Regions from separate parts of the Pseudomonas sp. F3-2 genome, predicted to be linked through region 3. Evidence: predicted binding sites of a transcription regulator. Region 3 holds the regulator's gene; each other region holds the start of a gene.

What was found. Region 3 encodes FliA, which starts transcription of late flagellar genes. Its sites were predicted from a motif close to CTAAAGTTTNNNNNNNNNNNGCCGNTAA; they were not measured.
Region 1: a site for FliA is predicted at 1,662-1,689, ahead of AAGQ88_RS01755 (methyl-accepting chemotaxis protein). Genes of this name have one in related genera too.
Region 2: a site for FliA is predicted at 1,994-2,021, ahead of AAGQ88_RS17310 (methyl-accepting chemotaxis protein). Genes of this name have one in related genera too.

The regions. Positions count from the first base shown of each region.
Region 1 covers NZ_CP152388.1:398,618-401,891, reverse strand. The annotation lists gene AAGQ88_RS01770 (low specificity L-threonine aldolase) at 1-777, shown strand, start outside; gene AAGQ88_RS01765 (cell division protein ZapA) at 900-1,202, opposite strand; gene AAGQ88_RS01760 (hypothetical protein) at 1,199-1,432, opposite strand; gene AAGQ88_RS01755 (methyl-accepting chemotaxis protein) at 1,755-3,274, shown strand, end outside.
Region 2 covers NZ_CP152388.1:3,782,151-3,785,424, forward strand. The annotation lists gene AAGQ88_RS17305 (gluconate 2-dehydrogenase subunit 3 family protein) at 1-72, opposite strand, end outside; gene AAGQ88_RS17310 (methyl-accepting chemotaxis protein) at 277-1,959, opposite strand; gene fhuF (siderophore-iron reductase FhuF) at 2,084-2,890, opposite strand; gene AAGQ88_RS17320 (formyltransferase family protein) at 2,891-3,274, opposite strand, start outside.
Region 3 covers NZ_CP152388.1:4,087,359-4,090,632, reverse strand. The annotation lists gene flhF (flagellar biosynthesis protein FlhF) at 1-43, shown strand, start outside; gene fleN (flagellar synthesis regulator FleN) at 162-995, shown strand; gene fliA (RNA polymerase sigma factor FliA) at 992-1,732, shown strand; gene AAGQ88_RS18490 (chemotaxis response regulator CheY) at 1,997-2,371, shown strand; gene AAGQ88_RS18485 (protein phosphatase CheZ) at 2,391-3,179, shown strand.

The DNA of each region.
Region 1 (3,274 bases), 2.3 Mb from region 3:
CACGTCGAAACCGATGAGTGCGGCGCGCCGGAGTTCTTCTCCAATGGCTCGAAACTGCTGACCGCGCGCAGCGAGAACGGCAAGCTGACGCCCGACTCCATTCGTGAAGTCGCCCTCAAGCGCGCCGACATCCATTACCCCAAGCCTCGCGTCGTGACGCTGACGCAAGCGACGGAAGTCGGCAGCGTCTACTTGCCCGAGGAGTTGAAAGCCATCAGCGACACGTGCAAGGAACTGGGCCTGAACCTGCACATGGATGGCGCCCGCTTCGCCAATGCGTGCGCCTATCTGGGCTGCACGCCTGCCGAGTTGACATGGAAAGCCGGCATCGACGTCTTGTGCTTCGGCGGCACCAAGAACGGCATGGCGGTGGGCGAGGCGATTCTGTTCTTCAACCACAAACTGGCGGAAGACTTCGATTATCGCTGCAAGCAGGCCGGCCAGCTGGCGTCGAAAATGCGCTTCTTGTCAGCGCCGTGGGTCGGGCTGCTGGAAAACGACGCCTGGCTCAAGCACGCGCGGCACGCCAACCGTTGCGCGCAATTGCTGGCGGAGCTGGTCAAGGATATTCCGGGCGTGGAGCTGATGTTCCCGGTCCAGGCCAACGGCGTGTTCCTGCAACTCTCGCAAGCGGCCATCGCCGCGCTGACGGCCAGAGGCTGGCGCTTCTACACCTTCATCGGCAGCGGCGGCGCGCGCTTCATGTGCTCGTGGGACACTGAAGAAGCACGCGTGCGCGAGCTCGCAGCGGATATCCGGTTGGTGATGGGAGCCTGATCAGGACGACACCGTTGCAGGAGCGCGCTTGCCCGCGATGAACGATGACGCGTGCATCTGAAAATCGCGTCGCGCCCATCGCGGGGAGGCGCGCTCCTACCGTTCGCAGAGCGCCTGAGACATCACCCTTGCGCGATGGTCTTCTCGATCACCTCGACCGTCGCACTGACCTGCTCTTCATACCGGCTCAGCTCTTCGGCGTGTCGGCGCTGCAATTCGACCTGCTTGGAACACAGGTTCAGTGCGGCCAACACCAACAGGCGATCACCGATCAGGGTCGGATAGCTGCGCTTGGTTTCCGACAGCGCCGACTTGAGCATCGTCACCGCGTCCATCAAGGCCTGTTCCTGGCCTTCTGGCGCTTTGATCGTGTAGTCGTTGCCGAGGATGGAAATGACCTTGGTGGTGTCGCTGTCCAGGATCATGCGTTGACCGCGCTGACGCTGGTCGCACGATCAACCAGCGCCTGAATGCGGGCTGCCGTGGCGCCCTGTTTCTCTTCCTGCTCCAGCAGACTCAGTTGCAGGCTGTCGTTGTCATCCCTGGCCTGTTTCAACGCTTCGGCAAGCTGCGCGTTCGTGTTCTGCAGGTCGTGATTCTGCTGTACCAGGTCACCGACGAGCTTTTCCAACTGGCTTAGGGATGCTTCCAACATTTTGATTTCTCAGGCAAATTTCAAAGGGCGCGTACGATAAAGAAAAGTCACTTCAGCTACCAGTGAAATCAGGGCATTTACGCCGCAACACCGACCAAAAAAGCACTTGTTTCGCTTCAATCCCGCAAACGCATCAGGGCCCTGATTGACTGCGTTTTGCCCATCTTGTTCCTGCTGTTCGTCAGATTGGCCTGGCTGCGACATAAGCGCACAGTAATGGACCAAAGGGTTCAAGTGTCTGACGGACCGACCGATAAGCCGTGCATCCTCGTCATTTATTCTCCCCCGCCTCGCACGGAACGCGGCTTTCCCAGGAACCGTAATGTCCCTACGTAATATGAATATCGCGCCTCGCGCGTTTCTCGGCTTCTCCATCATCGGCGTGCTGATGATCATTCTGGGTGTCTTCGCCCTGATGCAAATGAGCAAGATCAACGACGCGACCGAGGTCATGGCCACCAACAGCATGCCAAGCATCAAAGCGCTCGACAGGCTGACCGAAGGCAGCATTCGCCTGCGCGTGCTGTCGTACCGACTGATGCTCAACCGCGACGCTGACACCCAGCAGAAAACCATCGAGCTGCTGGCAATGCGCAACCGCCAGATCGACGACGCGCGCGCGGTCTACATCAAGCTGATTTCCGCGCCCGACGAGCAGGCGACTTACGATCAGTACGTCAAACTGCTCAACGACTATCGCCAGCTTGAAGAGCGCATGAAGTCGCTGAGCAGCGCCAACAAGCTCGACGAGCTGACGGCGCTGCTCAATGCCGATCTGCAGACCAACTCCGATCAGATGAACGTGGTGCTGGGCAAACTGATCGAAATCAACACGCAGCAGCTCAACAACACCAACAGCCAGGCATCGCAGCAGTACTCCACGGCCTTCACAATGGTCGTCACGCTGCTGATCATCGCTACTGCGTTGACATTGCTGTTCGCCTGGCTGCTGACCAACAGCATCACCCGCCCGATCGCTTCGGCCCTGAATGCAGCCGAAGAAATCGCCGAAGGCGACCTGACGCGCACCATTCATGTCGACGGCACCGACGAAGCCGGTCGTCTGCTGGCAGCCATGCTGAAGATGCAATCCAAGCTGCGCGACACGCTGCAACGCATATCCGGCTCGGCGACTCAGCTGGCTTCGGCGGCTGAAGAGCTGAACGCTGTCACCGACGAGAGCGCGCGCGGCTTGTCGCAGCAGAACAACGAAATCGAGCAGGCCGCAACGGCGGTCAACGAGATGACCAGCGCCGTGGAAGAGGTCGCACGCAATGCCGTGAGCACGTCGGAAGCGTCGAAAAACGCCACCATGTCTGCCAGCGATGGCCGCGATCTGGTGCAGGAAACCGTCAGCGCCATCGAGCGCATGAGTGGCGACGTGCAAGGCACGGCGACGCTGATCGGCAATCTGGCTGAGGAATCCCGCGACATCGGCAAGGTGCTGGACGTGATTCGCGGCCTGGCGGATCAGACCAACCTGCTGGCGCTCAACGCTGCCATCGAAGCTGCACGCGCAGGCGAAGCGGGCCGTGGGTTTGCGGTCGTGGCCGACGAGGTTCGCGCGCTGGCCCATCGCACTCAGCAATCGACCAGCGAAATCGAACGCATGATCGGCAGCATTCAGGGCGGTACCGAGCAGGCGGTAAACTCGATGCGCAGCAGCACCGAGCGCGCCGAATCGACGCTGAGCATCGCCAAAGGCGCAGGCCTTGCGCTGGACACCATTAACAGCGCCGTGGTGGAAATCAACGAGCGCAACCTGGTCATCGCCAGCGCTGCCGAAGAGCAGGCACAAGTCGCTCGGGAAGTGGATCGTAATCTGGTGAACATCCGTGACTT
Region 2 (3,274 bases), 310 kb from region 3:
TACGACGGGGATGAGCGTCAGCGACTTGCGTAGAAAATCGCGACGCGCCGGGGAGGTGTCGTCATCGAACATCTTTCACTTCTCCTGAGACTGAACACGGGTGTGCTTCGTTTTTCTTGTGGTTTCTTCTTATGGATCTCCCGACGCAGCGAGCCTGAAAGGTCGCGCGCAGGGAAATTCGATTGCCAGCTAATCATTGCCTGGCTAAGTATTTGCGCGTCACTAAACCAGTTATTGCCGCCCGGTTCTACCCGAGCGGCGGGGTTAAACGATTCATCAGATCTTGAACTGGCGGACCAGCGCGCTGAGATTGCCGCCCAGCGCAGACACGTCGCGCATGGTGCGCGAGCTTTGTTCGGTTTCTTCGGCGAGGTTTTCCACGGCACCGGCGATCTGGTGCACGCTGCGGTTGATCTCTTCAGCGACCGATGTCTGTTCCTCGGCGGCGCTGGCGATCTGCGCGTTCATGGCGTTGATGGTGCCGATCAGCGTGGAAATGGAATCCAGGGAAACGCCGACCTCGTTGGTCTTCTGATTGGCGCCCTCGCCGGCTTCGGTGGAGCGACGCATGGCTTCGACCGAGGCATGGGTGCCCGTTTCAAGACGGGTGATCATGCCCTGGATTTCCTGCGTGCTCTGCTGCGTACGGCTGGCCAGCGCGCGAACTTCATCGGCGACCACGGCAAAACCGCGCCCGGCTTCTCCGGCGCGCGCCGCTTCGATGGCGGCATTGAGCGCCAGCAGGTTGGTCTGCTCGGCGATCGAGCGAATCACGTCCAGCACCGAAACGATGGAGCGCACGTCCTGCTGCAGGCTGTCCAGGCTGGTGCCGCTCAGGCGGATGTCGTTCACCAGCGAGCTCATGCCAGTGATGCTGGTCCCCACCACCTTGCGCGCGGCCTGCCCTTGCTCATCGGTCTGCGAAGCAGCCTCGGCGGCACGCTGCGCACTGCTCGCGACTTCTTGCGCGGCCGCAGACATTTCGTGAATCGCGGTGGCGACCTGATCGGTCTCCTCCCGCTGACGCTGCATCGCCTGCTCCGAGCGCAAGGTCTGCTGCGTGGCCTGTTCCACCAGGCCGGCAAGGTCGGTGGTCATCTGCGCGATCTGCCGGACCATGGCGTGAATCTTGTCGACGAACAGGTTGAACGAGGTCGCCAGATCGCCCAGCTCGTCGCGGCTGGTGACCACCAGGCGATGGGTCAGGTCGCCGTCGCCGGCTGCGATGTCATCCAGGTTGGTCTTGAGCACGCGCAGCGGACGGACGATGCCGTTGGCGGTCCAGATGCCTGCAGCAGCGGTGACCAGCAACAGCACCAGAGTAACAACGAACACGCTGGTCAGGATGGTGTGGGTGCGCTGAGTGACTGCCTGCTGCTCCTTCACCATGGCGGCATCGATGTCGTCCATGTTGATCGCGCTGCCAAGCACCATGTCCCACTTGTCCAGGTACACGGTGTAACCGAGCTTGGGCACCTGAACGGCTTCATCGCCTGGCTTGGGCGCAGCGTAATCGATGTAATGCTTACCGTTTTTCGCCACTTCCACGAAGGTCTGGTAATGGTAGGAGCCGTCCGGATCGCGCGTGTCCCAGAAGCTCTTGCCGACGCCGGCCGGGCTGTCGCCGCGGAAGATCCGCACGCCCTTGGTGTCGTAGCCGAAGAAGTAACCGTCATCGCCGTATTTCATCGGCTTGAGCAACTCCAGCGCCTTGTCCCGCGCGGCCATGTCACCGGCAGCGGATGCGTCGTGCAATGGCTTGATCGTGGTCAGCGCCACTTGCACGTAGTTCTGCAACACCTGGCGATTGCGCTCGACCAGTTGCTCGCGGGTTTCTTTCATTTCCTGATCAGCGCTGCTTTGCAGCATCCACGCGGCCACGCCACTGAGAATCAGCGCGAAAAGCAGGGCGGGAATGATGGCAAGACAGAGCAGCTTGCTCTTGACGGTAAGCTTCATGGGGGAAAACACCTTCCAGTCATGTGGTCTTTACCTATCGGCAAGAGGTCATACAACTTGAAAGGTTTTACTGGCTTTTTGACGTCAGGTAAATCAGCAATGGCAGTTTTATCGCGCGTACACGCTACAAACCGGTTGAAATCAGGTGTGGCCCGGCATCACCGTTTCGCCTGCTTGCACTCAGTGGACAGTTCTCGCAATGAGGCAAATCATCCACCCGATAACGCACGCAGCACACGCGACGCTGGCGTTTCAGCGCCGACTGGCCATCAACCGACATGTAGCGTACAGGCTGATACATTGGATTGCGGCGGCCATCGGGCGTGGTCCGGGCGTTGAGCAACGCGTGCCCGTCTTTCAGGTCTGCTCCGGGCATAGCGCCAGCGAGCACCCCCAGCAGCCACTCGAAATAATTACCGGCATTGCTCCACAGCACTCGGGGCGAGACGCCAGCGTATCCGCCCAAGGCGTCGATCAGTGGCCGCAGATGGCCTTCGATCAACGCGTCAAAACGCTGAAAAGCGTCGGCCGGCGCGGGTGCCCAGCGCTCACCTTCGTGGGGCAGTTTGAACGCCACGGGCAACTGTTCGTCGTCGAGCACCACGTGCAGGCGATCGAGGTGTAGCGGCAAGCGGCGGTCAAGCAGCAAGGAGGCCGCAACCACCGGCGGGATGAGTTTGATGAAGTAGTATTTGGACCAGATCGACGCCACCCCGCGCAGGTCCGGCACGTGGTAGCGGGTGCCGAAGCGGGTCAGCAGCGGCCCCAGGTATCCGGCGCTCGACAACGTGCGCAGCGGCACGCCCGGACGCGGATCGTCCGCGAGCACCAGCACCTCGCGGTAGTGCTCGAAGTCGGCAATGAACAACGGCGCCAGCGCAGGGATCACGGCATGATCGCCCTGGCTGACGCCGCTCGGGCGCGACGGCAATTAATGAGGCTGACGCCGCGCCAACACCCACAACCCCTGCTCCAGTGCCGGAAACAGGCTGTTGTTGAAGTTGTTCCAGCGCAGTTCCAGGATGGTGTCGTCCGGCGCGATCGGGGTGTCCAGCACATCGAAGATGACCTCACCCGAATCGATCCCGTTGTCGACGTAATGGAACGAGGCGCCGGTCATGTCCACCACCGGAATGTCGATGGTTTCGCGGGTCGTCCAGTCGATCACCTTTTTGCCTTTCGCGCCGTACAAGGCATCGAGGGTCGCGTAAGCGCCGCGACGCTCATACGGCGACTCGAGACGGGTGATTCCCGGGTGAATATTGACGATGCGACGATGAAAATCGGCGCCAGGCCGCACCAGCTCATCGAGGAT
Region 3 (3,274 bases):
GTTTGCGGATCTTTATCACAGTCCCGGCAAGCGTGCGGGCTAGGTAGGGAAAATGACACTGGAATATACCTGCATCGATGGTCTGCCAGGCATTGTTCACACTCTGAACGTGCAGCCCTACATGTGGCTTAGGTCTAAGCAAGACAAGGTAAAAAATTAACATGGGCAGCATGCATCCCGTACAGGTTATCGCGGTGACCGGTGGCAAAGGTGGCGTCGGCAAGACCAACGTTTCAGTGAATCTTTCACTGGCGCTGGCCGAGCTCGGGCGTCGCGTCATGTTGCTGGACGCCGATCTGGGTCTGGCCAACGTCGACGTATTGCTGGGGCTGACGCCCAAACGCACGCTTGCGGATGTCATCGAGGGCCGCTGCGAGCTGCGCGACGTGCTGCTGCAGGGGCCGGGCGGCGTACGCATCGTGCCGGCCGCTTCCGGCACGCAGAGCATGGTGCACCTGACTCCGGCGCAGCATGCCGGTCTGATTCAGGCGTTCAGCGACATCGGCGACAACCTGGATGTGCTGGTGATCGATACCGCTGCCGGGATCGGCGAGTCGGTGGTCAGCTTCGTGCGCGCCGCTCAGGAAGTCCTGCTGGTGGTGTGCGATGAGCCCACTTCGATCACTGACGCTTACGCGCTGATCAAGCTGCTCAATCGCGACTACGGCATGAACCGCTTCCGCGTGCTGGCCAACATGGCGCAGAGCCCGCAGGAAGGGCGCAACCTGTTCGCCAAGCTGACCAAAGTGACTGACCGTTTCCTCGATGTCGCGCTGCAATACGTTGGCGCCGTTCCGTACGACGAGTGCGTGCGCAAGGCGGTCCAGAAGCAGCGTGCGGTGTACGAAGCGTTCCCGCGTTCCAAATGTGCGCTGGCGTTCAAGGCCATCGCGCAGAAGGTCGATACCTGGCCGCTGCCGGCGAACCCGCGCGGTCACCTTGAGTTTTTCGTTGAACGCCTGGTGCATCAGACCAGCGCAGGGCCCGTGTCATGACCGCAAGTGGCTATCGCATGTACAGCAAATCATCCAAAGATTCCCAGTACGAACTGATCGAGCGTTATGCCCCGCTGGTCAAGCGCATCGCTTACCACCTGCTGGCGCGACTGCCGGCCAGTGTTCAGGTCGAGGACCTGATCCAGGCCGGCATGATCGGTCTGCTCGAGGTGTCGACCAAGTACGACTCCACCAAAGGTGCGAGTTTCGAGACTTACGCGGGTATTCGTATTCGCGGCGCGATGCTCGACGAAGTGCGCAAGGGCGACTGGGCGCCACGCTCGGTTCACCGGAATACGCGCATGGTCAGCGACGCGATTCGTGCAATTGAAGCAAAAACCGGCCGTGACGCTAAAGATCACGAGGTTGCTGCCGAACTTCAATTGAGTCTCGATGATTACTACGGGATTTTGAACGATACCTTGGGCAGTCGCCTGTTCAGCTTCGACGACCTGTTGCAGGACGGCGAGCATGAAGGGCTGCACGAGGACGGCGCGAGCCAGTCGCTGGAGCCGTCGCGCGATCTGGAAGACGAACGTTTCCAGGCTGCGCTGGCGGATGCCATCGCCAATCTGCCGGAGCGTGAACGCCTGGTGCTGGCGCTGTATTACGACGAAGAGCTGAACCTCAAGGAAATCGGTGAGGTCCTGGGGGTCAGCGAATCTCGGGTCAGCCAGCTGCATAGCCAGTGCGCCGCGCGGTTGCGTGGACGGTTGGGAGAGTGGCGCGCGCGCTGATTCATCGCACGTGAACAGGGTGTTCGCGTGTTGCAAGTAAGACCGGCTGTGCTGAATGTGGTGTGGGAAGCAGGAGAGACAAGGCAGGAGCCGGTCGGATCAGGTCTTTGAACGGCCTGTTGCGCCGTGTTCGTGACCCCTCGATGTGCACCATCCCTTATTATTTTCGTAGAGCCGATCACTGGGTTGTGCCGGTATTGATTGAACGCGCGTCCAGGTGCTGGGCGCGTTAAAGACTGCTTGGAGGTCGAATTGGACAAGAACATGAAAATCCTCATCGTTGATGACTTCTCAACGATGCGGCGGATCATAAAAAACCTGTTGCGTGACCTTGGGTTCACCAACACGGCCGAAGCAGATGACGGTACCACCGCATTGCCGATGCTGCAGAGCGGGGCTTTTGACTTTCTGGTGACTGACTGGAACATGCCCGGCATGTCCGGCATCGACCTGTTGCGTCAGGTCCGCGCCGACGAGCGTCTGCGTCACTTGCCGGTATTGATGGTCACTGCCGAAGCCAAGCGCGAGCAGATCATCGAAGCCGCTCAGGCCGGTGTGAACGGCTACGTGGTCAAGCCATTCACCGCGCAAGTGCTCAAAGAAAAGATCGAGAAGATATTCGAGCGCGTCAATAGCTGATGTCCGCTGCGAGGGCGCTATGGATTCCAAAGATTCGACAATGGGTGACTTCGAGTCGACCCTGAAGAAACATGCACAAGAACTCGTCGCGAGCCTTGAAAAAGGCAAGTTCGGCGATGCCGTGCAACTCATCCATGAGCTTAATCAGACCCGGGATCGCGGCCTGTATCAGGAAGTCGGCAAACTGACGCGCGAGCTGCACAGTGCGATCGTCAATTTCCAGATTGACCCGCACATGCCGCAAGCCGAAGAAGTGTCCCAGATCACCGATGCCACCGAACGCCTGTCGTATGTTGTCAGGCTGACGGAAGGTGCGGCCAACCGCACCATGGACCTGGTCGAGCAGAGCACGCCGTTGATGAATGGCCTCAGTGCCGATGCCAAGGCCTTGAGCGCCGATTGGGGACGCTTCATGCGTCGCGAGATCGGTGCCGATGAGTTTCGTGATCTGGCCCGCCGCGTCGATGGTTTTCTGACGCGCAGCGAGAAGGAGACCGCCGAGGTCGCCAGCCACCTGAACGACATTCTGCTGGCTCAGGATTACCAGGACCTCACCGGCCAGGTCATCAAGCGTGTGACCACACTGGTCACCGAAGTGGAGAGCAATCTGCTCAAGCTGGTGCTGATGGCCAGTCAGGTCGATCGCTTTGCAGGGATCGAACACGACCAGGAAGTGTTCCGTCAGCAAAAAGAACAGGAAAAACTTCATTCCAAGGGTGAAGGTCCGCAGATTCATGCCGATAAACGTGAAGACGTCGTATCCGGTCAGGATGATGTAGACGATCTGCTATCCAGCCTTGGCTTCTAGATTCCCGCTTGCGGGTCTGCGATTCAGGGTTCTATGTGAAAGTGGCTGTTGAGCTGCGCGCCAATGCTTCGACGAAGGCAATGCGCGCAGATCGC